2 regions of the Streptomyces olindensis genome follow, and region 2 is predicted to be linked to the other one. Evidence: predicted binding sites of a transcription regulator. Region 2 holds the regulator's gene; the other holds the start of a gene.
What was found. Region 2 encodes HspR, which represses chaperone genes until heat shock. Its sites were predicted from a motif close to TTGAGNNNNNNNNNCTCAA; they were not measured.

Region 1 (15,054 bases), on a different contig from region 2:
GGTGATGTCCAGGTCGGGGTGCTTGCGCTGCTGGTACTCGAGCGGGTCGGTGTCGGCCATGACGTGGCCGCGGACCCGGTAGGAGTGGATCAGCTCGAAGACCCGGGCGGCCTTGGTGACGTCGTCGTCGTGGCTGGCGTCGATGTCCTTGAGCCAGCGGACCGGCTCGTAGGGGATGCGCAGCGCCTCGAAGATGTCGTCGTAGAAGCCGTTCTCGCCGAGCAGCAGGTTCGCGACCTGGCGGAGGAACTCGCCGGAGGCGGCGCCCTGGATGACCCGGTGGTCGTAGGTCGACGTGAGCGTCATGACCTTCGAGATGCCGAGCTTGTTCAGAGTGTCCTGGGAGGTGCCCTGGAACTCCGCCGGGTAGTCCATGGAGCCGACGCCCATGATCACGGACTGGCCGGGCATCAGACGCGGGACCGAGTGGACCGTGCCGAGGCCGCCGGGGTTGGTCAGGGAGACCGTGACCCCGGAGAAGTCGTCCATCGTCAGCTTGCCGTCGCGGGCGCGGCGGACGATGTCCTCGTAGGCCTGCCAGAACTCGAAGAAGTTCAGCGTCTCGGCCTTCTTGATCGCCGCGACGACGAGCTGGCGGTCGCCGTTCGGCTTGACCAGGTCGATGGCGAGACCCAGGTTGACGTGGTCCGGCTTGACCAGCGTCGGCTTGCCGTCCACCTTCGCGAACGAGTGGTTCATCGCCGGCATGGCCTTGATCGCCTGGACCATGGCGTAGCCGATGAGGTGCGTGAAGGAGATCTTCCCGCCGCGCGCCCGCTTGAGGTGGTTGTTGATGACGATGCGGTTGTCGAACAGCAGCTTCACCGGGACCGCGCGCACGGACGTGGCCGTGGGCAGCTCCAGGGAGGCGTCCATGTTCTTCGCGACCGCGGCGGCCGGGCCGCGCAGCACGACCTGCTCGGGGCCCGAGGGGGCGTCACCGGCGGGCTCGGCCTTCTTCGGGGCCGCGGCGGGCTTGGCGGCGGCCGGCTTCGCGGCGGCCGGGGCGGCCTTCGCGGGAGCGGCGGCCTGGGCCGGGGCCTGCGCGGCGGGCTTCGCCTGGGCCGGAGCCGGGGCGGGAGCCTGCGCGGCGGCGGGCTTCTCTGCCGCCGGGGCGGGGGCCTGGGCGGGAGCGGCCGGGGCGGCCGGCTGAGCGGTGGTGGTCCCCGCGGCCCCCGCGGCCGCGGTACCCGCCGGAGCCGAGGCGGCAGCGGCGCCCGGCTTGTAGTCGGCGAAGAAGTCCCACCAGGCTCGGTCTACCGAATTCGGGTCCTGGAGGTACTGCTGATAGATCTCGTCGACGAGCCACTCGTTGGCACCGAACGACGCAGCGGGGTTCTTGCCCGCTTGGTCGGTGTCGGTCGAGATGCTCGAGTTACTGGGGGACTGTGGCGACACGGCGGCAACCGCCCTCTTCCGCTTCACAAGATGATGGACAGCGGGAATCAAGGCTACGCCTCCCGGACCGGGAAGGTCAGGTCGGGCCCGTTCAACGTCGTGTAAGTCACATCTCAGACTGTGTTTCGGGCCTTGAAATGGCGGGAAACAAGCGTGGTTCCGCTTAAGGAGGGAAGGGCGGAGCAGGGCCTCGGACGCCGATGGCGCGGGCCTGTGCCTGATCACACGTGTCCGTCAGCGCGGACGCCGGTGGATCTTGTGGCTCCGCTTCGAACTTTACGTCAACTTGGCACGGATGACTCTCCCGGAAGAGTGACAAGAATCCGGCAACCTCGCTCGGATTCGGCCACTCCGATCCGACCGCCGTGCAGATCGACCGCCCAGCGGGCGATCGCCAGGCCGAGGCCCGTGCCGCCGTCGCTGCCCGGCCCCTGCGGCCGTTTGGCACTGCCCCGGTTGAACCGCTCGAAGACGCGGTGCCACTCCGACTTCGGAATGCCGGGGCCCTCGTCCAGGACCTCCAGCTCCAGCGACTCCGGCAGCGGGCCGCGCCGCGCCTTGACCGTCACCCGGCCGTGCGGCGGGCTGTGCTTGACCGCGTTGTCGATGAGATTGGCGACGACCTGGTGGATGCGCTCCGGATCGGCGTGCGCGGTCAACTCCGGCGGGTGGACGTCGAGGTGCAGATGGACGTCCGTGCGCGTGTGACTGCCCGAGCCGGTCGCGATGCCCGCGCGCACGGAGGCGACCATGTTGGCCTCCTTCAGCACGCCGGACAGGTACGGCCACACCTCGAACCGCCGCTTCTTCAGCGGTACGACGCCGTTGTCCAGGCGGGACAGGTCCAGCAGCGTCTCCACCAGCCGGCCGAGACGCTCGGTCTGCTTCAGGGCCGTGCGCATCGTCTCCGGGTCGGCCTGCGTGACGCCGTCGACGATGTTCTCCAGCACCGCGCGCAGGCCCGCGATGGGCGTGCGCAGCTCGTGCGAGACGTTCGCCACCAGCTCCTTGCGCTGGCGGTCCTGGGCCTCCAGCTCGTCGGCCATGGCGTTGATCGTCACGGCCAGGTCGCCCAGTTCGTCACGGCGGTTCTCCCGCACCCGGCGGGTGTAGTCGCCCTGCGAGATGGAACGCGCCACGGCCGTCATCTCGTCCAGCGGCGCGGTGAGCGAATGGGCCACGAACTGCGTGATGAGGAGTGTGGCGATCATCGAGAAGACCGTGATGAAGCGCAGCTCCGTCTTCGTGTGCACCGCGATCACCGACAGACCGGTGGTGATCAGCACCGAGATGACGACCAGCGCGCCCAGTTTGGTCTTGATCGAGAACGGGCTCACCCCGCCCCAGGGTTCCGGCTCCCCGGGGTTTCTCCGTGCGGCCGGCCCGCCGCTCATGGCGTCGGGGTCTCCAGGGCGTAACCGACGCCGTGCACCGTACGGATCCGCTCCGCGCCGATCTTCCGGCGCAGCGCCTTGATGTGGCTGTCGACCGTGCGGGTGCCGGAGGCGTCCGCCCAGTCCCAGACCTCGGCGAGCAGCTGCTCGCGCGAGAGCACCGCACGCGGGGTGTTGGCCAGGCAGACCAGCAGGTCGAACTCGGTCGGGGTGAGGTGGACGTCCTCGCTGCGCACCCGGACCCGGCGCTGCGCGTGGTCGATCTCCAGCTCGCCGAGGCGCAGGATGCCGCTGCGCGGCGTCGCGGCGGCCAGCGCGGCCCGCTCCACGCGGCGCAGCAGCACGTGCACGCGTGCCGCCAACTCCCGCATCGAGAAGGGCTTCGTCATGTAGTCGTCGGCGCCGACGCCGAGCCCGACCAGCATGTCGGTCTCGTCGTCGCGCGCGGTGAGCATCAGCACCGGCACCGGGCGGGCGGCCTGCACGCGGCGGCAGACCTCCAGACCGTCGAAGCCGGGCAGCATGATGTCGAGGATCAGCAGGTCGGGCTGCCATGCCTCGGCCGTGTCGACGGCGGCCGGGCCGTCACCCGCTGTTTGCACGAGGAATCCCTCGGCTCGCAGGCGGGTCGCGATGGCGTCCACGATCGTGGCGTCGTCCTCGACGACGAGAACCCGGCGCTGCGCGCCCGGGGTAGCCGTCGCCGAACCGTTGTGGGAGGTGTGTGTCTGCTCCATCGCCCGCCCCTGGGGTGTGCTTTCCGGAATCAGTGGGGTGATTCCTGACTGGCTGTGCCTGCGCATGGTGTGCGATTGACGCTTGAATGATCGGCGTCAGAGGAGCAGCGTACGGGGAGTCAGCACACCTTTGCTATCCAGGGCTGATGGCGAGGTGCACGACGTCCGGAACGCCCCGGGCAACCGGGATCTCTTCGGTACGCACCTGTTGGAACCCGGCATTCCACAAGGTTTCTTCGAATTCCGGAGAGGGTTGGGCGGACCAGACGGCGAGTACCCCACCGGGTCTCAACACCCGTGCGCAGCTGGCAAGTCCGGCTTCGCGGTAGAGATTTCCGTTGCCCTCCGTGACGGTCCAGCCGGGGCCGTTGTCGATGTCGAGGCAGAGCGCGTCGTACGTGGCGGATGTCTCATTGACGTATGCGACGAGATCGGCTTCGACGATTTCCGTGCGGGGGTCGGCGAGGGCCTCGGCGGAGATCGCGGAGAGCGGGCCGTCGCGGTGCCATTCGACAATCGCGCGCTCGCGTTCCACCACGGCGATCCGTCCCCAGCGCGGATCCGCCGCCGCGTGTGCGAGGGAGAAGCCGACGCCGAGTCCGCCGATCAGCACGTCGGGGCGGGTCCGGCCGGGCAGGGCGTCCAGGGCCGCGTCGACCAGCCGGCGCTCCGAGCGGCCGTCGGAGGTGTCCATCAGGAAGCAGCCGTTCGCGATGATCTCCAGCCGGCCACCGGGCCGCTGCCGCAACACGACCTCGCCGTGCGGGCCCTCGCGACGGTCCAGGACATCGGGAATGTCGTTCGGGGTGGGCATGGGAGCCATCCTGGCAGGGGCGCGATGCCGACGCCCGGAATTTCCGCGCGGGCTGCGGCGACGTGGGTACGGCCAGGCCGGGACGGGGGACACGGTCGTGCCGCGACGCGGGGCATGGCCGGCGGTGATGGGGGGCGGTCGGCGGGACGCGGGATGCGGCCGACCGCGACGCGGGTACGGCCCGGCGGCGACGCGGGGCGCGGCGATGCGGGGCACGGTCGGCGGCGATGGGGGGCGCGGCGATGGGGGGCACGGTCGGCGGGACGCGGGGTGTGGCCGACCGCGACGCGGGTACGGCCCGGCGGCGACGCGGGCCACGGCCGGCGGCGGACGCGGGACACGGCGCGGCGGTGCGGGATATGACTGTCGGCGGGCGGCGGGCGGCGGGCGGCGGGCGGCGGGCGGCGGGCGGCGGACGCGGGACACGGCTGTCGGGTTGCTGTGAATCCGCTCTCGCGTGGCCCGGGTCACAGACAGCGGGGCGGTCGGGCGCGAAGGCTGGGCCCGGACGGAAGGAGCGCCCGTGGTGGAACGCGCCGCGCCGCCCGGCGAGGAGACCGCGGAGGTCGTACCCACACCGGCGGACGCGCCCGGGTACGACACGTCGGTCCTGCTGGACGGGGTGCCGCGGCAGCGGGCACGCGAGACCGCGGCCCCGGCCGCACCGAAGTCCCCGCCGTCGGTAACGCCCCGGACCGGACTCCGGGCGCTGCGGCCCTGGCGGCTGCTGCCCACCCCCGTGGGCACGCCGTTCACCTTCACGTACGCGGCCCTGCTCGGTGTCACCTCGCTGGTCGCCGCGCACGCCGACCCGGCATTGGTGCACGCCCTGCTCCAGGGCTCCAGCACGGACGTGGCACACCTGATGCGGACGCCGGAGCTGGTGCTGGTGGGCAGCGCACTGTGGGTCGCGGGCGGGGTGGCCTCGCCCTTCGCCATCGCCTTCGTGCTGGTGCTGACCGCGCTGGAACGGCGGATCGGCGGTCTGCGCACGGCCGGTGTCTTCCTGCTCGGGCACGTCCTCGCCACCCTGGCGACCGAGGTCCCGGTGGGTCTCGCGGTCCTGGCCGGGCACCTCCCCGACAGCTCCCTGCACCGCCTCGACTACGGCGTCAGCTTCGGCGTCGCGGCCGGCATCGGCGCCCTGGCCGGCCTGCTGCCGCCCTGGTCACGCGTGCCCCTGCTGGCCGGCTTCGGCGGGATGCTGCTCCAGGACCTGCTCGCCTTCAGCGACCCGATGACGAACTGGGGGCACCTCATCGCCCTGGGCATCGGCATCGCGACCTGGCCGGTGGTCCGGCGGTGGTACGCCGCGCGGCTCGCTCCGGCCGCGGGCTGAGTACCAGGCCATCAGGTCCGGGTGGCGGCCGACGGCTCGTACTTGGCGCTGGTCAGCAGGGCCACGACCGTCCAGCCCAGCGCCTCGTAGAGCCCCCGGCCCGCGGGTGTCCCGGCCAGGACGCCGGTCCGGGCCCCCTGCCGGACCGCGATGTCCTGCAACGTCCGCACGACGAGGCTGCCCATTCCCTTGCGGCGGTGTCCGGGAGCCGTCTCGATCTGGTCGACGACGGCGGTCTCGCCCGTCGGGGTGATCTGCCCGCGCGCCGCCAGGGACCCGTCCGGCGCGGCCACCATCACCCGGGTCACCCCGCCGCGCGACCAGGTGCGCAGCCGGTAACCCTCGGGGGCGGCCGGAGCGCCGTCCGCCGCCAGCGGGACCGTCATCAGACAACCCGGCTCGGGGTCGATCCACCAGTCGTCGCCCAGCCAGCCGGAGACCACCGACGGGTCCCGGAAGGCCTTCAGCCACACGCCGTGTCCGGTGACGGCTCCGGCCACCTTGCGGACGGTCGTCTCGTCGAGGCCGTCGCCCGTCGCGCCGAACACGTGCCGCGTGACGTGCTCCCGCATCCCCATGTCGATGGTCCAGCCCCACGGCTCCGGCACCGGCGGAGCGGCCCCGCGGGACACGACCCATCCGTTCACCCACGCCTGCACGGTCTCGTCCACGCCAGCCCCCTGTAATGATCGTAAAGCTTGATCGTCTATTACTCACTGGACCTTACGCGCCTCCCCGTCCCCGGTGTCACAGGTGATCGCTGACAGCGAACGGCGCGTGGGGAACATCCCGGCTCCCCCGAGCATTGAGTCGGCATAGCTCAACTTGACTGCCGAAGGGGAGATCATGGCTTCGACGTCCACACCGCTCACCCTGCCCGTGCTGCCGCTCGACGACGAGGTCGTGCTGCCCGGGATGGTGGTCCCGCTGGACCTGAGCGACTCCGAGGTCCGTGCCGCGGTGGAGGCCGCCCAGGCCGCTGCCCGGTCAACGCCCGGAAAGCCCCGGGTACTCCTGGTGCCACGCATCGACGGGACGTACGCGAACACCGGTGTCCTCGGCACCGTCGAGCAGGTCGGCCGGCTGGCCGACGGCGACCCGGGCGCGCTGATCCGCGGCCGGGGGCGGGTGAGGATCGGTGCGGGGACCACGGGACCCGGCGCGGCCCTCTGGGTCGAGGGCACCCGCGTCGACGAGACCGTCCCGGAGCCGCTGCCCGGGCAGGTCGCCGAACTCGTCAAGGAGTACAAGGCCCTCGCCACCGCCTGGCTGCGCAAGCGCGGTGCCTGGCAGGTCGTCGACCGGGTCCAGGCCATCGACGACGTCTCGGCGCTCGCCGACAACTCCGGCTACTCGCCGTTCCTGACCACCGACCAGAAGGTCGAACTGCTGGAGACCACCGACCCGGTGGCCCGGCTCAAGCTCGCCACGCAGCAGCTGCGCGACCACCTCGCCGAGCAGGACGTGGCCGAGACCATCGCCAAGGACGTCCAGGAGGGCGTCGACAAGCAGCAGCGCGAGTTCCTGCTGCGGCGTCAGCTCGAAGCGGTCCGCAAGGAGTTGCGCGAGCTGAACGGGGAGCAGGAGGGCGAGGAGTCCGACGACTACCGCGCCCGTGTGGAGGCCGCCGACCTGCCCGAGAAGGTCCGCGAGGCCGCCCTCAAGGAGGTCGACAAGCTGGAGCGGTCCTCCGACCAGTCGCCCGAGGGCTCCTGGATCCGCACCTGGCTCGACACGGTCCTGGAGATGCCGTGGAACGAGCGCACCGAGGACGCCTACGACATCCAGGGCGCCCAGGCCGTCCTCGACGCCGAGCACGCCGGACTCCAGGACGTGAAGGAGCGGATCACCGAGTACCTGGCCGTGCGCAAGCGGCGTACCGACCGGGGCCTCGGCGTGGTCGGCGGGCGGCGCGGCGGTGCCGTGCTCGCGCTCGTCGGGCCGCCCGGCGTCGGCAAGACCAGCCTCGGCGAGTCCGTCGCCCACGCCATGGGCCGCAAGTTCGTCCGCGTCGCCCTCGGCGGTGTGCGCGACGAGGCCGAGATCCGCGGCCACCGGCGCACGTACGTCGGCGCGCTGCCCGGCCGGATCGTCCGCGCGATCAAGGAGGCCGGGTCGATGAACCCGGTCGTGCTGCTCGACGAGATCGACAAGGTGGGCTCGGACTTCCGGGGCGACCCGGCCGCGGCTCTGCTCGAAGTGCTCGACCCGGCGCAGAACCACACCTTCCGGGACCACTACCTGGAGGTCGAGCTGGACCTGTCGGACGTGGTCTTCCTCGCCACCGCCAACGTCCTGGAGGCGATCCCGGAGGCCCTGGCCGACCGGATGGAGATCGTCCGCCTGGACGGCTACACCGAGGACGAGAAGATCGTCATCGCGCGCGACCACCTGCTCCCGCGCCAGCTGGAGCGGGCCGGGCTCGACCGGGACGAGGTCACCCTCGACGAGAGCGCGCTGCGCAAGCTCGCCGGCGAGTACACGCGCGAGGCGGGCGTGCGCAACCTGGAGCGGTCCGTCGCGCGGCTGCTGCGCAAGGTCGCGGCCCAGCACGAACTGGGCGAGCGGGAGCTGCCCTTCACCGTCACCGCCGAGCACCTGCGGGACCTGATCGGCCGGCCGCACCACGTGCCCGAGTCCGCCCAGGACCCGGCCGAGCGCCGGACGTCCGTGCCCGGCGTGGCCACCGGCCTCGCGGTGACCGGAGCGGGCGGTGACGTGCTCTACGTCGAGGCGTCGCTGGCCGACCCGGAGACGGGCGCGGCGGGGCTGACCCTGACCGGTCAGCTCGGGGACGTGATGAAGGAGTCCGCGCAGATCGCGCTGAGCTTCCTGCGCTCCCACGGCGCCGAGCTGGAACTGCCGGTGGGCGACCTGAAGGACCGGGGCGTGCACATCCACTTCCCGGCGGGCGCGGTCCCGAAGGACGGCCCAAGCGCCGGCATCACGATGACCACGGCCCTCGCGTCCCTGCTCTCCGGCCGCCTGGTCCGCACGGACGTGGCCATGACCGGCGAGGTCTCGCTGACCGGGCGGGTCCTGCCGATCGGCGGTGTGAAGCAGAAGCTGCTCGCGGCGCACCGGGCCGGTGTCACCACGGTGATCATCCCCAAGCGCAACGAGCCCGACCTGGACGACGTCCCGGCGGAGGTGCTGGACAAGCTCGACGTCCACGCCGTCACCGATGTCCGCCAGGTCCTGGAGCTGGCGCTGTCCCCGGCGACGAACGGGGCCGCGCCGGAGGTTCCGGTCGCGGCGTGACGGACGCGCGGCCGGTCGGGGAGGCCCGGGTTCTCGTGAGGGAGGCCCGGGCCTTCACCGTGTGGCGGCCCTGTGTACCCGCACCCCGTGACCTGCGGAATACTTGCCGAACTGCGGTGATGACAGCAGGTGGCGGAAAATCCCGGTACGGGAACTCTCCGTACGGGCGACGACCGAGGCAGGGACTGACGTGCACGAGGACGGCAAGGACGACGGACACCGAGCTGCCGGTGCGGCCGGGAGCGCTGTGGATCAGCCTGCCTTCCTGGCGCTGGAGCGGGAGCTGACCGTGCTGCTGCGGCGGGCCCGGGCCAACCAGGGCGAGATGGCCCGCGAGGTCCACCCCGACCTGGAGTCGTCCGCGTACGGCCTCCTCGTCCGGCTGGACGAGTGCGGCAAGCAGCGGGCCACCGAGCTCGCCGCCTACATCGGCGTCGGCAAGGCGACGATGTCGCGCCAGCTGCGCGCCCTGGAGGAGCTCGGGCTGGTCGCGCGCGAGCCCGACCCCGCCGACGGCCGCGCCTGGCTGGTCGCCCTCACCCAGGAGGGCCAGGACCGCGTCCGCCGGGTCCGGGAGGCCCGCCGCGCCCGGTACGCCGGCCGCCTGGCCGACTGGGACACCCACGAGGTCACGGAACTGGCCCGGCTGCTGCACCAGCTCAACCGCGGCATGGAGAAGTAGCAGCCCGCTGCCGGGCGTTCAGAGCTCCGCGTACACGACTGTCGCGTCGTCGTGCCGCTTGCCCCGCCCCAGGTACACCCGCTCGGCGTCCGCCCGTTCCAGTGCGCGCACGCGGTCCACCAGAGCCTGCGGCCCCTCCTTGCGGACGCATTGGAAGCAGTCCGTCCAGTCCCCCTCGCGGAACCGCTCCACCCAGCGGGTGGCGCCGTCCGTCAGCGCGGTCAGGGCGCGCACCTCCTCGCGCGGAAGGGTTCCGGTCACCGCGCGCCGGGCCACCGCGGGATCGGCGGCGGCCGTGAAGAAGCCGCCCTCCTTGTTGCGGAGCGTGGTGTCGACCAGCGCGTCCGTGGCCAGGGCCGAGCGCGGCAGCCGGGCCAGCCGGTCGTCCAGGAGCGCGGTCACCGCGCCGTCGGGGGACTCCAGCAGCAGGGCCGAGTCCGACAGGACCAGGTACTCCACTGTGGCCGGATTCCAACGGGCCACGACCACCGTGGCCTGCGGTGTGCGGGGGTGAGAAAGGTCACAGGTTTCCGCGTGTGCCTCGGCGGTACGCGCGATCGCACGGGACAACAAGTCGAGCAGGGGAACATCCGGGAGTGAAACGGTCAGTTCGGTCAGGGCTCCGCCGAGGCGCGCGGTGAACCAGGGGACGGAATGCAGACAGCCCGCCCCGCCCTTCGGCGGGGTGACCCCGTCCAGGACGATCACCGAACCGCCCTGTCCTGAGGCCGGAAGCCCGACACTGGCGAAGTCCTCGTTCGGGCGGTCGGCGTCCCCGGGCTCCGAGGCGAGTTCAGTACGCATCCAGCCAGTCTGCACGAGCCCTTCACAAGGTCCGCAAAAGGCTGGCAATGGTTGCCGGAACGGCGCACCCGCGCAGGTCAGACGCCTGGTTTGGGCTGGAATGCTTTGTTCCGGGAAGACGTGGTGGCGAATATTGCCACCGCCCGCCGCCGGCGTCCAACCGGCCTGCCGCACAAGGCGACTGCGAGGGCCTGCGGAACTTGCCCCTCAACTCCCCTCCGAGGTTCACTCCTTCGGGTGGCGGGTCAGGTGATGCGCGTGCGCTGCCCACCGGCGCTGGGAGGGTCGGGAAGTGTACCGGGAGTACGCGTCAGTTGACGGAGCGTCACCCGGGCCCATGGGTTCACGAGTCAGGAATGCGAGCACCGGTGCAGAAGACGCGGCCTCGTCGCACAGGCAAGCAGACGGCCCCCGCTCAGGGCGCTGAGCCGACGCCCCTCACCGGCAAGGGCCGACCCACGCACGTGCGCAACCGGCTCATCGTCGCCGTCGCCGTGGTCGCCGCGGCCATCGCCGGGGCCGGCACCCCGTCCGTCCTCGCCGCCTCCGGGGAACTCCACGACTCCCAGGAGCTCGTGACGCTCGCGGAGCAGACCCAGGACGCCCTCGCCCTCGCCCACTCCCTCGCCGACGAGCGCGACGACGTCACCTCCTACATCGCGGCCGGCCGCCCCAAGGCCAAGGCGCCCTCCGAGCAGCACAGCGCCCGCGTGGACCGTCAGGTCGAGGAGCTGCGGTCCGACACCGACACGCCCGCCGCGCTCCGCTCGGACCTCGACGACATCGCGGCCCTGCGCCGCGCCGCGCTCACCGGCAAGAGCAGCGCGCTCGAAGCGCACCAGGCGTACTCCACCGCCATCACCGAACTCCACCGGCTCGCCGAGCAACTGGCGCAGCAGACGCCGCCCCGCGCCGGATCCGGCGGGTACGCCCTGGCCGAGCTGGACTCCGCCGTCCAGCAGGCCGCCGCCGCCCGGGGACTGCTGCTGGCCGCCTTCAGCGTGCCGCGCAGCACCGAGACGGTCATCGACCCGGTCACCGGCCTGCCGACCGAGACCTCCACCTCCTCGGGCGCCGACGCCCGGCAGCGCGACGCCCTGAGCGCCGCCGCCCAGCAGGCCCGGCTGCGCTCCGACGCGGCCCTGGCCGACTTCCGCGACACCGCGCCCAAGTCGGCCCGCGCCTCCTTCGACAACACGGTCACCGGCACCGAGGTCAACTCCGCCGAGAAGTACCTCGCCACCCTCACCGACCAGCCGACCCTGACCGGCAGCGAGCTCTCCACCAGCACCAAGCGGCTGGACGCGGCCCTCTCCGCCCGGGTGGACCTGATGCGCGGCGTGGAGTCCGCCCTCTACGACCGGCGCACCAAGGACCTGGAGGCGCTGCGCGACGACGACGTCACCGCGCTGGAGATCCGCATCGCGGTCCTCGGCGTCCTCATACTGCTCGCCGTCGGTGTCGCCACGGGCATGGCCCGCAGCCTCACCCGCCCCCTCGCGGTGCTGCGCCTGGGCTCCAAGCGCCTCGCCGAGGCCGAGGACCCGGCGGCCGAGGAGCCGGTGAAGTTCACCGGCCGCAACGACGAGTTCGCCCAGGTCGTCCGCTCCGTCAACGCCCTGCACGCGCACGCGGCCGCCCTCACCGAGCGCATCACCACCCTGGAGGGCGACCGCAAGCACCTCGTCGGCCAGCGCCAGAAGATGGCCGACGCCCGCGAGGAACTGCGCGCCGAACTCGCCGAGTCCGCGGCCCAGCTGGAGCGGCTGCGCACGGCCATCGGCGGTACGTTCGTCAACCTCGCCCTGCGCACCCTCGGCCTGGTCGAGCGGCAACTCGCCGTCATCGAGAACCTGGAGGAGCGCGAGCAGGACCCGGAGCGCCTCGCCACGCTGTTCAAGCTCGACCACTTCGCCACGGTCATGCGCCGGCACAGCGAGAACCTCCTCGTCCTCGCCGGCACCGAGCACGTCCAGCACGCGGCCGGTCCCGTGCCGCTCGTGGACGTCGTACGCGCCGCCGTCAGCGAGATCGAGCGGTACGAGCGGGTGCGGATCGCCGCGCTGCCGCCGCACGCGCACATCGCCGGGTTCGCCGCGGACGACCTCTCCCACCTGCTGGCCGAACTCATGGAGAACGCCACCTCGTTCTCCCCGCCCGACCTGCCCGTCGAGATCTCCGGCTGGCTGCTGGAGAACGGCGAGGTCATGCTCTCCGTCCAGGACGAGGGCATCGGCATGACCGAGGAGCGGCTGGAACGGCTGAACGCCCGCCTCGCCGACTTCGACCCGGAGGCGCCGTACGACCAGGAGGGCGAGGACGGTCTCGGCCTCGGCCTGTACGTCGTGGCCCGACTCGCCCACCGCCACGGGGTGCGCGTCCAGCTGCGCGAGCAGAAGCAGGGCGGGGTCGCGGCGGTCGTCGTGCTGCCCCGCACCCTCCTCGCGGCCGCCTCGCCCGTGGCCGTCACGTCCTCCGGTCCCGTCGCCGGCGCGGCCCACTCCTTCTCCTTCCCGGGCGCCGACGCCGAGGCCAACTCCAACGTCCTGCACGGCCGCACGAGCGGTGGGGACCCGCTGGTGGCGCTGGCGGAGAAGGCGGTACGGCGCGAGGAGGCGGCGGACGAGGCCGCGGAGCACCCGGAACCGGTGGACGAGGCCGTCGAGCGGCCGGAACCGGCGGCACCGGCCGCACCCGCGTCGGCCGCACCCGCGCTGGCCGCATTCGCGCCGGAGGTCACGGCACCGGCGGAGACCCCCGCCGAGACCACGATGGAGCTGCTGGCCCCGATACCGCAGGACGAGCCCGCTCCGGCGGACCACGAGCCCGCGGTCGCCGGCGGCGCATTCGCCCCACAGGGGTCACCCGCACACGACGACGAAACCCGCACGGGGGGTGCGGGTGGGAGTGAGGACGCCGAAGGCGCAGCCGGGGCGGAACACGGACGCGCACCGGACGACGAAGAGGACCGCGTCACCGACAAGGGCCTCCCCAAGCGCACTCCCAAGATCACCGCCCAGGCCCAGGCCCCGCGCCAGCGCACCGGCTCCGTCGACGCCGAGGCACTCCGCCGCCGCCTCGGCGGCTTCCGCCAGGGCGCGCAGGCCGGCTACCGCGAGGTGGAGGCGGAGATCGCCGAGAAGACGGCCTCGCACAAGCGGCCGGCCACCGGCAGCACATCAGGACAAGCTGAATCCGAAGAAGCCACGGGGGGCACAGTCGAGGAGGCAAGCAGTTGACCGCTCCCAGTACCTTCGGACTGATCGGACTGAGCAGTGAGGCCCGCAACCTGCACTGGCTGCTGACCAACCTCGTCGAGGAGGTGCCCGGCATCCTCTCGGTCGCGGTCGTCTCGTCCGACGGACTGCTCCTGCTCTCCTCCGACGCCCGGCGCAACCAGCAGGCCCGCGCGGCCCTGGCCGCCGGCGGCACGCGGCGGACCGGCCCGCGCGGCTCCGCCGCCGACCTGGCCACCATCGTCTCCGGCATCGGCAGCCTCACCGTCGGCGCCGCCAAGCTGATGGACTTCGGCGGGGTCAGGCACACCATGGTCGCCATGGACGAGGGCAGCCTGTTCGTGATGTCCATCAGCGACGGCTCGCTGCTCGGCGTCCACGGCTCCGCGGACTGCGACATGAGCGTGGTGGCGTACCACATGGCCCTGTTCGTCGGCCGCGCCGGTCACGTCCTGACGCCCGAACTCCGCAGCGAACTCCGCAAATCCCTGGAGGAGTCCCAGACGACGGGGAGTGCCCGATGAGCAGTGCGCCGAAGTCCCAGCTCCCGGTCCGCGGCGGTGACCGCAAACCCGCCCGGGTCCGCCCCTACTCGCTCACCGGCGGCCGCACCCGCTTCGGCCACGTCCTCCTGGTGGAGACGTTCGTGGCGAGCACGGCCGCACTGGAGGCCCCGGAGGAGCGCCGGGAACTGACGAACGGCTCCCTCTCCCGTGTGATGCCGGAACTCCAGGCCATCGTCGAACTGTGCCGCCGGATGCGAACGGTGGCCGAGATCGCCGCGCTGCTGAAGATGCCGCTCGGCGTGGTCCGCGTGCTCCTCAGCGACCTCGCGGACCAGGGAAAGATCCGTGTGTACGGAACGGGCACCGGCCACGGCACGGGCCGCCCGGACCGAGCTCTGCTGGAAAGGGTGCTGAGTGGACTCCGTCGTCTCTGACGCCGCTCACGGCGTCTCTGGTACATCCCCGTTCGCCCGGCCCGGCGAGAGCATGCACGCCTGGGAGACGGACCGCACCCGGGCCCCCATCGCCACGAAGATCGTGGTGGCGGGCGGCTTCGGCGTGGGCAAGACCACGCTCGTCACCGCGGTCTCGGAGATCACGCCCCTGCAGACCGAGGCGCTGATGACCGAGGCGAGCGAGGCCACCGACGACCTCACCGCCACACCGGGCAAGTCCACCACCACCGTGGCCATGGACTTCGGGCGCATCACGCTCGACGACGACCTGGTGCTCTACCTGTTCGGCACGCCGGGCCAGCAGCGGTTCTGGTTCATGTGGGACGACATCGTGCGCGGCGCGATCGGAGCCGTCGTGCTGGCCGACACGCGCCGTCTGAAGGACTGCTTCCCGGTCCTGGACTACTTCGAGAGCTCCGGGCTGCCGT
Region 2 (15,054 bases):
AGCCAGGAGCGCCAGCGCTGACGCGCGGTCATGTCCGGCCGCATCAGCACGTACAGCCCCGACTGCCCGTACCGGACCACCAGGTACACGCCGAGGTACACCAGCGCCACGCCCGGGTTGTGGTACCGCCCGCCCAGGGTCAGCAGCGTCATGACGACGGTCCAGGCCAGCATCACCGGCGTGATGACGAGCTGCAGCAGGCCGAAGGTCGGCGAGATGAGCTGCTTCAGCGACAGCCGCTCGTACACGAACGGCAGCATCCACCACCACGACCGGGCCCAGCGCAGCCGCTGCCGGTAGGTCTTCTTCAGCGTCGTCGGCATGTCGGTGACGACTCCGGCCTCGTTGACGGCGACGACCTCGCCGCGCATCAGCGCCCGCAGCGCCAGCCAGCGGTCGTCGCCGGTGCCGCACTCGACCTCGTAGGCGTCCAGGTGGTCGTAGAGCAGCTCGGCCCGGTAGAGCGCGAGCGCACCCGACGTCGTCTCCAGGGCTCCGAGCATGGAGCGCGAGGACCGCATCATCACGCACGAGGTGCCGATGTCGATGTCCGCGGCCCGGGAGACCCAGGTCTCCTCGAAGTTGCGGACGTAGATCATGCCGGTGGTGGCCTGGATCCGCGGGTTGCTCATGGCCCGCAGCTGCTGTTCGAGCGCGTCCGGGAAGGGCTCGCCGTCCGAGTCGATGGTGAGGACGAACTCGAAGTGCCTGCCCTGCTCCTGCAGGTGCCGCAGCACGGTGACCTGGGCCCCGCGCTTGCCCTTGTTCTCCTGGCGGTGCCAGAAGACGCGGGGGTGGTCGAAGGGCTCCACGGGGTGCTGCCGCGAGCCGTCGTCGATGACGTGGATCTCGTCGACGGGGTGCGTCTGGGCCAGCAGCGAGCGCACCGTGCGGTGCAGGTTCTCCGAGGGTTCCTCGAACGCCGGGATGATCGCGACGGTCCGGCCGGGGGCCACCGGCAGGTGGGTGAAGGACCGGCCCTTCAGGAACGAGACCAGGCAGAGCACGATCACCGTCATGCCCAGCCACCAGTAGAAGGTGAGGACCGGGCTCTTGGACTGCACGTGCACCACCGCGGTGGCGGCGGCCAGGGCCGCCACCACCACGAGGGTCACGACGGTGAACCTCACCCGTGAAGCGCGGCCCGGGGAGGCGCTCAAGCGGTCGCTCGCTTGCCGCGGGTCGCCGTGCGGAAGACCGCGACGCCGCCGATGACCAGGAGCATGGCCGCGAGCACGATCCAGCCGAGCGCCGTGCCGCCGGTGGCGGCCAGGGCGGCTCCGCCGGTGGCGGTCCCGATGGCGGCGCCCACACCGTTCTGTCCGTACATGGTGTTCCTCTTTCCTTCCGTGGCTCTCAGAGCCGTTCGATGTGCGGTGCGGCGGGCATGACGCCGCGGGTGTCGAGCACGTAGGCGGCCTCGGCGGCGAGCCGGTCGAGGTCGAACTCGGCGTGCGGGGTGAGCAGGACGACGGCGTCGAAGCCGGCGACGGTGTCGGAGCCGGTGACGGTGTCGAGGCCGGTGACGGTGCCGGTGACGGTGTCGGTCCCCGTGCCCGCTCCGGCGAAGGGGATGTCGCGGAGGCCTCCGCCGGTCTCCGGCAGATGGGGGTCCACGACGGTGACGTCCGCCCCCATCGCCCGCAGCCGGTCGGTGACTTCGACGGCCGGCGACTGGCGCGCGTCCGAGGTGCCCGGCTTGTAGGCGGCGCCGAGGGCGAGGACGCGCGCCCCGTGCACGCTCCGCCGGAAGCGGCGGCTCAGGGCGTCCTGCAGCCGGCGCACCACGTAGTCGGGCTGGCTCTCGTTGATGTCCTGGGCCAGCTCGATCAGCCGGAACGTCTGCCCGTGCCGGGCCTTGACGTGGTGGCTGAGGTAGACCGGGTCGATGGGCAGGCAGTGCCCGCCGACCCCGGGCCCGGGCAGGAACCTGGTGAACCCGAAGGGCTTGGTCGCGGCCAGCTCCAGCGTGTGCCAGACGTCGACGCCCAGGGTGTGGGCCATCCGAGAGAGTTCGTTGACCAAGGCGATGTTGACGTGCCGGTAGGTGTTCTCGAACACCTTGGCCAGCTCGGCCTCTTCGAGCCCCGAGGCGGGCACGGTGACGTCGGTGACGGTGTCGTAGAAGTCCCGCACGCGCCGCAGACAGCCCTCGGTCAGCCCGGCGACGATCTTCGGCGTGTTCTCCAGCCGCCAGTCGGCGTTGCCCGGGTCGATGCGCTCGGGGCTGAAACCGACGTGGAAGTCCCGCCCGGCGACGAGGCCGGAGCCCTCCTCCAGCAGCGGTACGAGCACGTCACGGGTGGTGCCGGGGTGGGTGGTCGACTCCAGGACGACGGTGGCGCCCGGCTCGATCCACTCCGCGAGCACGCGACCGGCGTCCCGGACGCAACTCAGGTCGGGCGCACGGTCGGTGAGCGGCGTGGGCACGGTGATGACGGCGACGTCGAAGCCCTTGAGGTCCTGCGGGTCGGAGCTCGCGTAGTACGCGTCCGAGCCGAGCACCGCCTGGAGCCGGTCGTCGCCGATGTCCTCGACGTACGACGACCCGGCGGCCAGCGCCGCGCAGCGCGTCCGGTCGGGCTCGTAGCCGGTGACGGTGTGCCCGACCTCGGCGGCCCTCACGGCCAGGGGCAGGCCGACATAGCCCTGCCCCAGCACACATATGTGCATGGTGGTTTCCTCACCCCTGAAGTACGGCCGCCTGTTCCTGAGGCAGGCGGCCGTGGCGTGGTACTGCGTGAGAAACGGTGTGGGAACGGCACCGGCACCGCGTCACCGGTTCGCCCGGGCCCCCTGCCCGACCGTGCGCGAAGCGCAACTGGCGATCTTCACAAATCCCCCTCATCTGTGGACCTTCATGGTTAAACAATGATTCGCTGAACGGAACCCCCTTTACTGATTCGCAATCCCCGAAGGGGAAGGCAGGTAGGGGCGGTTGGCAAGTGAAGGCACGTCAAGTGCCATATGCGGACTGGATCTTCACAACTCCACAGTGACGCGACTCATATGCAAGCGACGTGGCCGAGTGCAGTCGCGAATCGAACGCGCCCCCAAGTGCGCCCCACGTACCACCCTCCGGTACGCCGCCCGGCGGGGGCGGAAACTCAGGGGACCGCTGTCAGATGTGTGCGGTAGAAACACTGTTCGGCCGTACCCGCTGCTGTGGTGCGGCTTTCGACGCATCCCTGTGGGGGGACCTTGTTCAGAACACGGGCGGCCTGGGCTGCCATCGGTACGACCGCCGCGCTCCTGCTGACCGGTGTGCCGGCGGCGCACGCGGCGGGGACCGCGGAGGGGCAGGCGCCGGACGTCCGTTGGGCGAGCAGCGTGTCGAGCGACCTCGGCACCCTCCAGGTCGCTGTCAGCTCCGACAGCGCGCTCACGGACATCAGGGCCCACATCGTCTCGGCGGCCACCCAGCAGGAGGTCGCCGTCGTGGAGTACGACGCGTTCACCCTGGCCTCCGGCACGGCGGCCGACGGCGTGTGGCACACGAAGCAGCCGCTCGACCTGCCCGCGCTCGGCAGCTACGACGTCCGCGTCGAGGCCACGGACGCGGACGGCGACCGCACGGTCGACAACTCCGCGGGCTCGCTCGCCTACTACGTCGCGGCCGTGTTCGAGGACGTGCGCCCCGACCGCACGGAGATCGACACCGACCACCGCGAGGTGCGGGTCGACGGCACGCTCAAGGGACGCTGGCCGGGGACCCGCGAGCTGAAGCCGCTCGCGGACCACCGGGTGGACCTCGACGTGGACTACTGGACGGAGAACACCGTCCGCACCGACGCGGAGGGCCACTTCTCCGGCACGGTCACCGTGAACGACGCGGTCCCGGTGCAGGCGGTCTACCGGCACGACAGCGCGAACCCCTACGTCCTCTACGGCGAGTCCGCGTCGACGCCGATCGGCATCCGGCAGGTGGCCACGCGCTGGACGTTCCAGTCCCCGGCGCAAGCCCGGACGATCGACTACGGACAGCAGGTCACCGTCACGGCGACCCTGGAGCGCGAGACCCCGCAGGGCTGGGTCCCCTTCGAGGGCCAGAGCGGCGGCGTCCTCTACGAGGCCTCCGAGGGCACGCACTGGGCCAGCGTCGGCTACTTCACCACCGGCGCCGACGGCAAGGCCACCTTCACGCACACCCCGTCGGAGACCGGCACGTTCCGCGTCGCGTCCCACAGCGACGACCCGTTCATCGCCCCGGCGTCCGAGAACAGCCCTCAGATCACGGTCCTGCGGGCCTCGGCCTTCACGTCGTTCTCCGCCACGCGGGCACAGGAGGGCGGCGTCCACGTCGAGGGCACGCTGGACTTCCCGGACGGCTGGACGCCGGGCGACATCCCGGTCCACATCCAGCACTCCCGCGACGGCAAGCACTGGACGACCCTCACCACGACACAGGCGAACTGGTCGGGCGAGGGCCACGCGTTCTCGGCGGACCTGACCGAGGTCCGACGCGGTTACTTCCGGGCCCGGTTCGAGGCGACGGGGCCGTTCCGGGAGGCGGTGTCGGAAGTGGTGAGGGTGGGGCGCTGACACCCCACGGCCGAGGCCGGGAGGCGGCACTCTCGTCGATGCGCGGTCGGCGCTGGCAGGTCACTGCTTGGCCATCGACGAAGCCCGACCGTCGGTTGGGCCCCGGACGAGTCTCCGGGGCCGCCCCCGGACAGGCCGGGGATGCAACCATTCCCTACGGAGCTGGAACCCCCGGAAGCCGACCGCGCGCTGAAGACGTTAGCGGCATGCACTGACAACGGCCTTCGGGGCGGCTTCCCGAGGTCACTCCGGGATCCTGATCTCGTAGCGCAGCCGCTGGCGTTGGGCGGGCATCACCATGCGGCCGACCTGGTTCGGGCGGTCGTCGCGGTCCAGGGCGAGCCGGGTGAGCCGCAGAACGGGCTCTGTCGGGGCGAGCCGCAGGGTCTCTTGCTCCTCTGCCTCGGGCAGGTCGGCCGTGACGTCCTCTCTGACCAGCGCGCCGACATGCCCCAGCCCGGCGAGCAGGGTGACGGCTCCGCCGCGGATTTTCGCCGTCCCTGCGAGCGGCGTGCCGCGGGCGATGGCGGCGGGGTAGTACGTGTCGGTCAGTTCGTTCGGCTCGTTGTCGAGGAGGATCAGGCGGCGTCGTACGACGACCGGCTCTCCTCTGACAGCCGCGCCGACCTTGCCGCTTTACAGGGACGTCCTGCGCGTCGCGGAGAGCCGGGGGGCGAACAGCGGTCTGCCTGCCCAGCCGTATGACGACAACAGCCGTACAACGCCAACGCCCCCTGCCCGACCACGCGGACAGGGGGCGCCGGACGCAACCCTCGAAAGCTGCCTACTTCACCGGTTCCGGCTCCGGCGCGTTCTCCGAGTCCGCCGTGCCCGCCGGCGGCTCCCCGTCGTCGTCACCGCCGTCGTCGTCGGTCTCCGCCGGGACCGGCGTCTTCACCGAGTCCAGGAGGAGCTGGGCGACGTCCACGACCGTGATGGACTCCTTCGCCTTGCCGTCGTTCTTCTTGCCGTTCACGGAGTCCGTGAGCATGACGAGGCAGAACGGGCAGGCCGTCGAGACGATGTCGGGGTTGACCGACAGGGCCTCGTCCACGCGCTCGTTGTTGATGCGCTTGCCGATGCGCTCTTCCATCCACATCCGCGCGCCACCCGCGCCACAGCAGAAGCCCCGCTCCTTGTGGCGGTGCATCTCCTCGTTGCGGATGCCGGGGACGGACGCGATGATCTCGCGCGGCGGCGTGTAGATCTTGTTGTGGCGGCCCAGGTAGCAGGGGTCGTGGTACGTGATGATGCCCTCGACCGGCGTGACCGGGATGAGCTTGCCCTCGTCCACCAGGTGCTGCAGCAGCTGCGTGTGGTGGATGACCTCGTAGTCGCCGCCCAGCTGCGGGTACTCGTTGCCGAGCGTGTTGAGGCAGTGCGGGCAGGTCGCGACGATCTTCTTCGCGGACTTGGGCTTCGCCGACTCCGGCGTGACCTTGCCGTCGTCGTCCATCTCCTCGCCGAACGCCATGTTCAGCGCCATGACGTTCTCCATGCCGAGCTCCTGGAACAACGGCTCGTTGCCCAGGCGGCGGGCGGAGTCGCCCGTGCACTTCTCGTCGCCGCCCATGATCGCGAACTTGACGCCCGCGATGTGGAGGAGTTCCGCGAAAGCCTTCGTGGTCTTCTTCGCGCGGTCCTCCAGCGCGCCGGCGCAGCCGACCCAGTACAGGTACTCGACCTCGGACAGGTCCTCGATGTCCTTGCCGACGACCGGGACCTCGAAGTCGACCTCCTTGAGCCACTCCAGGCGCTGCTTCTTCGCCAGGCCCCAGGGGTTGCCCTTCTTCTCCAGGTTCTTGAGCATCGTGCCCGCCTCGGACGGGAACGCGGACTCGATCATCACCTGGTAGCGGCGCATGTCGACGATGTGGTCGACGTGCTCGATGTCCACCGGGCACTGCTCGACGCAGGCACCGCACGTGGTGCAGGACCACAGGACGTCCGGGTCGATGACGCCGTTGTCCTCCAGCGTGCCGACCAGGGGGCGCTCGGCCTCCGCCAGGGCGGCGGCGGGCACGTCCTTCAGCTGCTCCTCGGACGCCTTCTCCTCGCCCTCCATCGTCTTGCCGCCGCCGGCCAGCAGGTACGGCGCCTTCGCGTGCGCGTGGTCCCGCAGCGACATGATCAGCAGCTTGGGGGAGAGCGGCTTGCCCGTGTTCCAGGCGGGGCACTGCGACTGGCAGCGGCCGCACTCGGTGCACGTGGAGAAGTCCAGCAGGCCCTTCCAGGAGAACTGCTCGACCTGGCTGACGCCGAAGACGTCGTCGTCGCCGGGGTCCGTGAAGTCGATCGGCTTGCCGGCCGACGTCATGGGCTGCAGCGCGCCCAGCGCCGTCCCACCCGTCGCCTCGCGCTTGAACCAGATGTTCGGGAACGCCAGGAAGCGGTGCCAGGCCACACCCATGTTGGTGTTCAGGCTGACCGTGATCATCCAGATCATGGTCGTGCCCAGCTTGATCATCGCGAAGAAGTAGACGAGGTTCTGCAGCGCGGCGACGCTCAGGCCCTTGAAGGCCAGGACCAGCGGGTACGAGGCGAAGTACGCGGCCTCGTAGCCCTCCACGTGGTGCAGCGCGCCCTCCAGGCCCCGCAGGACGTAGATGGCGAGACCGATGGTGAGGATGACGTACTCGACGAAGTACGCCTGGCCCATCTTCGAGCCGGCGAAGCGGGACTTGCGGCCCGGGCGCGACGGCAGGTTCAGCAGGCGGATCACCATCAACGTGGCGATGCCGAGGGTCGTCATGGCCGCGATGAACTCGATGTAGAGCTCGTACGGGAGGAAGCCGCCGAGCACCGGCAGCGTCCAGTCGGCCTGGAACAGCTGGCCGTACGCGGTGATGATCGTCGGCGGCAGCGTCAGGAAGCCGATCGCCACGAACCAGTGGGCGACGCCGACGATGCCCCACCGGTTCATGCGCGTGTGGCCGAGGAACTCCTTCACCAGGGTCACGCTGCGCTGGTAGGGGTTGTCGGTCCGGGTACCGGCGGGCACGGGCTGGCCCAGCTTGAAGTACCGGACGAACTGGCCGATCGCGCGTGCGAGCAGCGCGACGCCGACCACGGTCAGTACCAGCGACACGATGATCGCGGCGAGTTGCATGGGGGCTCCTCGGGCCTGCGAGGGGTTTCGTCGGGGTGACCTGTCGTTTCTCAGGGTTCCCCGAAATTACTAAGCGGTAACTTATGCAGTCCGTCTGAGACTACCCCTATCTTCCGCCGCACTGTAGCCGGGTGGGCAGTGATCTGAATCGCTCAGGGTTGCCTCAGGAACCCTCCGGATTCGACCCGGATCTCGTCGTGTTATTCATACCGAATTGTCATAGTGCCGCCTAACTTATATCCGTGCTCTACGGGATCACCGCCGCCGCCCTCGCCCTCCTGCTCACCGCCCTGCTCGCGGCGGTCCTCCGGATGCCCGCCCTGCGGCTGCGTCTGGTCGAGCGGCGGCAGCGGCGCGAGGTGCCGCTGTCCGGGGGTGTCGCCGTGGTGGCCGTCACCGGGTCGGTGGTGGCCGTCAAGGAGTGGGGCGCGGCCGGGAGCGGGATCGACGGACTGCTCGTCGCCGGCGGCGTGGTCGCCCTGCTCGGGCTCCTCGACGACGTGTGGCGGCTGCGGCGGCGGGCCCTGGTCGCCGGTACGGGTGTGGCGGCCGCGTGTGTCGTGCCGTACGGGGAGACGGGGGTGGGCACCGGGCTGCTCGGCGTCGTCTGGGTCGTCGGGGTGACCTTCGCCTTCCGGGGGCTCGACCACGCCGACGGGCTCGCGGGGACGGTCGGGGTCGTCACCGCCTTCGGGGCGGCGGCCTGCGCGGCGATCGACGTGCTGGACGGGATCGCCGTGCTGATGAGCGTGCTGGCCGCGGCGCTGACCGGCTTCCTGCTGCACAACTGGCACCCCGCGCGCGTGGCGCTGGGCAGTTGTGGGTCCATGGCGGCGGGATTCGTGATCGCCGCCGGCCTCGTGCACGTCCGGGCCGGGTTCGGGGTCGGGGAGAGCGCGGGGGTGCTCTTCGCGCTGACGGCCCTGGCGTGCGCCGACGCCGTCCTCGTCCTGCTGGCGCGGCGGCTGAGCGGGCGGCCCGTCGTCCGCAGCGGGCCGGACCATCTCGCGCACCGGCTGCGGCGGCTCGGGCCGACCGTGCCGGGCGTCACTCTGCTGCTGGGTGCCGGGGCGTTCTCCGGCGTGCTCGTCGGGGTACTCGCGCACGCCGGCTGGATCGGGGCCGACGCCCTGTGGTGGGTCCCGGGCGTGGCTCTCGTGGTGGTGTTCGCCCTCTTCCGGGTGCCCGTGTACGCCACTCGACGCACAGTATCGTCGCAGCTCAGAGCCCCGTTGCGTGTAAGGAACGGATAAGACTTGAGTCCGCTCGACTCAGCTCTGTTGACCGGTCGGGAGCCGTCGTGCACACTTGAGTCCGTTCCACTCAAGTCAGCTGGAGGAATCAACCATGGCACGTGCGGTCGGCATCGACCTGGGCACGACTAACTCCGTCGTCAGCGTTCTGGAGGGCGGCGAGCCCACCGTCATCACCAACGCCGAGGGCGCCAGGACCACGCCGTCCGTCGTCGCCTTCGCCAAGAACGGTGAGGTGCTCGTCGGAGAGGTGGCCAAGCGTCAGGCGGTCACCAACGTGGACCGGACCATTCGGTCGGTCAAGCGGCACATGGGCACCGACTGGAAGATCGAGCTCGACGGGAAGCCCTTCAACCCGCAGCAGATCAGCGCCTTCGTGCTGCAGAAGCTGAAGCGGGACGCGGAGGCCTACCTGGGCGAGAAGGTGACCGACGCGGTCATCACCGTCCCGGCGTACTTCAACGACTCCGAGCGCCAGGCCACGAAGGAGGCCGGCGAGATCGCCGGTCTGAACGTGCTGCGCATCGTCAACGAGCCGACCGCCGCCGCGCTGGCGTACGGCCTCGACAAGGACGACCAGACCATCCTGGTCTTCGACCTCGGTGGCGGTACGTTCGACGTCTCGCTGCTGGAGATCGGCGACGGCGTCGTCGAGGTGAAGGCCACCAACGGTGACAACCACCTCGGTGGTGACGACTGGGACCAGCGCATCGTCGACTACCTGGTCCAGCAGTTCCAGTCCGGCCACGGCGTGGACCTGGGCAAGGACAAGATGGCCCTGCAGCGTCTGCGCGAGGCCGCCGAGAAGGCGAAGATCGAGCTGTCCTCGTCCACCGAGACCTCGATCAACCTGCCCTACATCACCGCCTCCGCCGAGGGCCCCCTGCACCTCGACGAGAAGCTCACCCGCGCCCAGTTCCAGCAGCTGACCGCGGACCTCCTGGAGCGCTGCAAGACGCCGTTCCACAACGTCATCAAGGACGCCGGCATCTCCATCAGCGAGATCGACCACGTCGTCCTCGTCGGCGGCTCGACCCGCATGCCCGCCGTCGCCGAGCTCGTCAAGGAGCTGACCGGCGGCAAGGACGCCAACAAGGGCGTCAACCCGGACGAGGTCGTCGCCATCGGCGCCGCCCTGCAGGCCGGTGTCCTCAAGGGCGAGGTCAAGGACGTCCTGCTCCTCGACGTCACCCCGCTGTCCCTCGGCATCGAGACCAAGGGCGGCATCATGACCAAGCTCATCGAGCGGAACACGACGATCCCGACCAAGCGGTCCGAGATCTTCACCACCGCCGAGGACAACCAGCCGTCCGTGCAGATCCAGGTCTACCAGGGCGAGCGCGAGATCGCGGCGTACAACAAGAAGCTCGGGATGTTCGAGCTGACCGGTCTGCCCCCGGCGCCCCGCGGCGTCCCGCAGATCGAGGTGTCCTTCGACATCGACGCCAACGGCATCATGCACGTGACCGCGAAGGACCTGGGCACGGGCAAGGAGCAGAAGATGACCGTCACCGGCGGCTCCTCGCTGCCGAAGGACGAGGTCGACCGCATGCGCGAGGAGGCCGAGCGCTACGCGGAGGAGGACCACAAGCGCCGCGAGGCCGCCGAGTCCCGCAACCAGGGCGAGCAGCTCGTCTACCAGACCGAGAAGTTCCTCAAGGACAACGAGGACAAGGTCCCGGGCGAGATCAAGACCGAGGTCGAGGAGGCCGTCGCCGAGCTGAAGGAGAAGCTCAAGGGCGAGGACACGGCCGAGATCCGCACGGCCACGGAGAAGGTCGCGGCCGTCTCCCAGAAGCTGGGCCAGGCCATGTACGCGGACGCCAATGCGGCCCAGGCCGCCGGTGGCCCCGCCGGTGACGCGGGCGCCGCCGCCGGTGGTGCCAAGGCCGCTGACGACGACGTCGTCGACGCCGAGATCGTCGACGAGGACCGGAAGGACGGTGCCGCGTGACGGAGGAGACCCCGGGCTTCGACGAGCAGCAGCCCGACGTCCCTTCCGGCGCCACCTCCGACGACGCCGAGCCGAAGGCCGCCTCCCCCTCCTCCGAGGAGGCGGCGGCCCCGGCCGGGGACACGGGCCAGGACGCCGGTCTGGTGGCCCAGCTGGACCAGGTGCGCACCGCCCTCGGTGAGCGCACCGCCGACCTCCAGCGCCTCCAGGCCGAGTACCAGAACTACCGCCGCCGGGTCGAGCGCGACCGGATCGCGGTCAAGGAGATCGCCATCGCGAACCTCCTGACCGAGCTCCTGCCCGTGCTCGACGACATCGGCCGCGCGCGGGAACACGGCGAACTGGTGGGCGGCTTCAAGTCCGTCGCCGAGTCGCTGGAGAGCACCGCGGCGAAGATGGGCCTGCAGCAGTTCGGCAAGGAGGGCGAGCCCTTCGACCCGACGATCCACGAAGCCCTGATGCACAGCTACGCGCCGGACGTCACCGAGACGACGTGCGTGGCGATTCTGCAGCCCGGGTACCGGATCGGCGAGCGCACCATCCGCCCCGCGCGGGTGGCGGTGGCCGAACCCCAGCCGGGGGCGCAGACGGTCAAGGCGGACGAGTCCGCCGACGCCGACGACAAGGAGAGCGGTGGCCCGGACGAGGGCTGACGTCACGGACGAAGGGAAGGAGGGGCGTCGAGGATGAGCACCAAGGACTTCATCGAGAAGGACTACTACAAGGTCCTCGGCGTCCCCAAGGACGCCACCGAGGCCGAGATCAAGAAGGCGTACCGGAAGCTCGCCCGCGAGTACCACCCGGACGCCAACAAGGGCAACGTCAAGGCGGAGGAGCGCTTCAAGGAGATCTCCGAGGCCAACGACATCCTCGGCGACCCCAAGAAGCGCAAGGAGTACGACGAGGCTCGCGCCCTCTTCGGCAACGGCGGCTTCCGCCCGGGGCCCGGTGGCGCGGGCGGCTCCTTCAACTTCGACCTGGGCGACCTCTTCGGAGGCGGCGCCCAGGGCGGCGGTCAGGGAGCCGGCGGCTTCGGCGGCGGCCTCGGTGACGTCTTCGGGGGCCTGTTCAACCGCGGCGGCGCGGGCGGCCCGGGGACGCGTACGCAGCCCCGGCGCGGCCAGGACATCGAGTCCGAGGTCACGCTCAGCTTCACGGAGGCCATCGAGGGCGCCACGGTCCCGCTGCGGATGTCCTCGCAGTCGCCCTGCAAGGCCTGTTCGGGCACCGGCGACAAGAACGGCACGCCCCGCGTGTGCCCGACCTGCGTCGGCACCGGGCAGGTCGCCCGGGGCAGCGGCGGCGGCTTCTCCCTCACCGACCCCTGCCCGGACTGCAAGGGCCGCGGCCTGATCGCGGAGAACCCCTGCGAGATCTGCAAGGGCAGCGGCCGGGCCAAGTCCTCGCGGACGATGCAGGTGCGCATCCCCGCGGGGGTCAGCGACGGCCAGCGGATCCGGCTGCGCGGCAAGGGAGCGCCGGGCGAGCGCGGCGGCCCGGCGGGCGACCTGTACGTGATGGTGCACGTCGACTCCCACCCGGTGTTCGGCCGCAAGGACGACAACCTCACCGTCACCGTCCCGGTGACGTTCGCCGAGGCGGCCCTCGGCGGCGAGGTCCGGGTGCCCACGCTGGGCGGTCCGCCCGTCACGCTGAAACTGCCCCCGGGCACGCCGAACGGCCGTACGATGCGCGCCCGGGGCAAGGGCGCGGTCCGCAAGGACGGCACCCGCGGCGACCTCCTGGTCACGGTCGAGGTGAGTGTCCCGAAGGACCTGACGGGGAAGGCTCGTGACGCACTGGAGGCGTATCGCGAGGCGACCGCGGGCGAGGATCCGCGGGCGGATCTGTTCCAGGCCGCGAAGGGAGCATGAGTCAGATGGACGGTCGTCGACGCAACCCGTATGAACTGACCGAGGAGACCCCGGTCTACGTCATCTCGGTGGCGGCCCAGCTGTCCGGCCTGCACCCGCAGACCCTGCGCCAGTACGACCGCCTGGGCCTGGTCTCCCCCGACCGCACCGCCGGCCGGGGCCGCCGCTACTCGGCCCGCGACATCGAACTGCTCCGCCAGGTGCAGCAGTTGTCGCAGGACGAGGGCATCAACCTGGCGGGCATCAAACGCATCATCGAACTGGAGAACCAGGTCGCCGCGCTCCAGGCCCGCGTGGCGGAGCTGGAGGACGCGCTCGACGGCGCGGCGGCGGCCATGCGGCAGCGCGAGGCGGCGGTGCACGCGTCGTACCGCCGGGACCTGGTGCCGTACCAGGAGGTCCAGCAGACCAGCGCGCTGGTGGTGTGGCGGCCGAAGCGCCAGCAGCAGGCGGACTGACCGACGCGCCTGTGTGAAGGCATGCGAAAGGGGCCGGGAGGCAACTCCCGGCCCCTTTCGCATGCCTTGACCCGGTTTCGCATGGTCTCCTGTCGATGACTGACCGGTGCAGAGCACTTGGAGGCGATTCCGCACCGTCTTCACAACCACTGCGGAGCGTGGTGTTGTCATCTCGTTAAGTGGTTCCGCTTGACGCTGGGGGGCGCGTCCGCGTTGGCTTTTCAGTCACATGGGCCACAAAGCTGTGCCCACGTCCGAATCACACGCGAAGTGAGCTCCCGCATGCGTCGTCGTATCTCCATATCCGTGGCCGCGGCCACGATGTCCGTCACGCTCGCCGGCTGCGGCGTGCTCAACGCGACCGGGAGCAGCGACGACGCGAGCCCGACCAAGGGCAACGACATCACGGTCGGCCTGCTGCTGCCGGAGAAGGCGAACACGCGGTACGAGAACTTCGACTACCCCATCATCAAGCAGAAGGTCGAGTCGCTCACGAACGACCAGGGCCGCGTCGAGTACGCCAACGCCGAGGCCAGCGCCGACAAGCAGGCGAGCCAGCTGCAGCAGATGATCGACGACCGGGTCGACGTGATCCTGCTGGACGCCGTCGACTCGCAGGCCATCGCGAGCGGCGTGAAGAAGGCCAAGGACGCCGGCATCCCGGTCATCGCCTACGACCGGCTGGCCGAGGGCCCGATCGACGCGTACATCTCCTTCGACAACGAGCTGGTCGGCGAGGTCCAGGGCCGCTCCCTGCTGGAGGCCATCGGTGAGAAGGCGAGCCTCTCCGACAAGATCGTCATGATGAACGGCTCGTCGACGGACCCCAACGCCAAGCAGTTCAAGGCCGGGGCGATGTCCGAGCTGAACGGCAAGGTGACGATCGCCGAGTCCTTCGACACCAAGGACTGGAAGCCGGAGAACGCGCAGGCCAACATGGCCCAGGCGATCGAGAAGATCGGCAAGGACGACATCGCGGCGGTGTACTCCGCCAACGACGGCATGGCGGGCGGCATCGTCAAGGCGCTGCGGGCGGCCGGCGTGACCGAGCTGCCGCCGATCACCGGGCAGGACGCGGAACTCGCCGCGGTGCAGCGCATCCTCAGCGGTGAGCAGTACATGAGCGTGTACAAGTCGTACCCGCAGGAGGCGGAGAGCGCCGCGGAGATGGCGGTCGCGAAGGTCCAGGGCCGGGACATCCAGTTCGCCGCCCTCACCCGCGACAAGGTCGACAGCCCCACCCACAAGGGCATCCCCGCCCAGCTCGTGCCCGTGGTCGCGCTGACCCGGGAGAACATCAAGGACACGGTCGTCGCCGACGACATCTACCAGGTGTCGGACATCTGCACGGCGAAGTACAAGGCGGCCTGCCAGTCCCTCGGCCTCAAGTAGCCGGTTCGGGGGCGCTCCTCGTGCCGGCCCTCCCGGGGCGTCCGGCCAGGGTGAGCGCCCGCAGCAGCCACTCGGCGGGCCCGTGCCTGAAGCGCCGGGCCCACGCCGTGCTGAGGGCGAGCTGGAGCGCGTACACGGCGAGAGCGAGCAGCAGCACGCCGGCCGCTCCCACGTCCCCGTAGAGGGACAGGCCGTACGCCGTGGCGAGGAACATCATGATCAGGGACTGCCCGAGGTAGTTCGTGAGCGCGAGGCGGCCCGCCGGGGCGAACAGCCGCCGGACCCGGTCCCCCCGGGGCGAGTCCATCAGGAGCAGCAGCAGGCAGGCGTACGCGGCCGACAGGGCGGGCGCCGTCAGCATGCCCACGCCGATGCCCAGGAGCTGCCAGCGCTCGCCCAGCGGCCCCTGGGCGGAGGAGGCGAAGAAGACGGCACCCGGGGCCCCGACGGCCAGCCCGACGACCGTCACGCG

Region 1: the regulator HspR is predicted to act here: its motif matches at 6,488-6,506, upstream of lon (endopeptidase La).

What each region holds. Positions count from the first base shown of each region.
Region 1 is NZ_JBEYZD010000011.1:82,645-97,698, reverse strand. Features, by position in the region: gene ABZ948_RS09395 (multifunctional oxoglutarate decarboxylase/oxoglutarate dehydrogenase thiamine pyrophosphate-binding subunit/dihydrolipoyllysine-residue succinyltransferase subunit) at 1-1,398, opposite strand, end outside; gene ABZ948_RS09390 (HAMP domain-containing sensor histidine kinase) at 1,680-2,792, opposite strand; gene ABZ948_RS09385 (response regulator transcription factor) at 2,789-3,529, opposite strand; gene ABZ948_RS09380 (spermine/spermidine synthase domain-containing protein) at 3,663-4,343, opposite strand; gene ABZ948_RS09375 (rhomboid-like protein) at 4,870-5,682, shown strand; gene ABZ948_RS09370 (GNAT family N-acetyltransferase) at 5,694-6,353, opposite strand; gene lon (endopeptidase La) at 6,529-8,943, shown strand; gene ABZ948_RS09360 (MarR family winged helix-turn-helix transcriptional regulator) at 9,134-9,625, shown strand; gene ABZ948_RS09355 (protein phosphatase 2C domain-containing protein) at 9,644-10,429, opposite strand; gene ABZ948_RS09350 (sensor histidine kinase) at 10,786-13,668, shown strand; gene ABZ948_RS09345 (roadblock/LC7 domain-containing protein) at 13,665-14,189, shown strand; gene ABZ948_RS09340 (DUF742 domain-containing protein) at 14,186-14,605, shown strand; gene ABZ948_RS09335 (GTP-binding protein) at 14,586-15,054, shown strand, end outside.
Region 2 is NZ_JBEYZD010000015.1:88,435-103,488, reverse strand. Features, by position in the region: gene ABZ948_RS12395 (glycosyltransferase family 2 protein) at 1-1,115, opposite strand, end outside; gene ABZ948_RS12390 (hypothetical protein) at 1,157-1,330, opposite strand; gene ABZ948_RS12385 (nucleotide sugar dehydrogenase) at 1,357-2,673, opposite strand; gene ABZ948_RS12380 (hypothetical protein) at 3,202-4,542, shown strand; partial or broken gene ABZ948_RS12375 (UTRA domain-containing protein) at 4,786-5,151, opposite strand; gene ABZ948_RS12370 ((Fe-S)-binding protein) at 5,327-7,651, opposite strand; gene ABZ948_RS12365 (MraY family glycosyltransferase) at 7,894-8,904, shown strand; gene dnaK (molecular chaperone DnaK) at 8,999-10,858, shown strand; gene grpE (nucleotide exchange factor GrpE) at 10,855-11,511, shown strand; gene dnaJ (molecular chaperone DnaJ) at 11,545-12,732, shown strand; gene ABZ948_RS12345 (heat shock protein transcriptional repressor HspR) at 12,738-13,190, shown strand; gene ABZ948_RS12340 (sugar ABC transporter substrate-binding protein) at 13,473-14,582, shown strand; gene ABZ948_RS12335 (DUF418 domain-containing protein) at 14,575-15,054, opposite strand, start outside.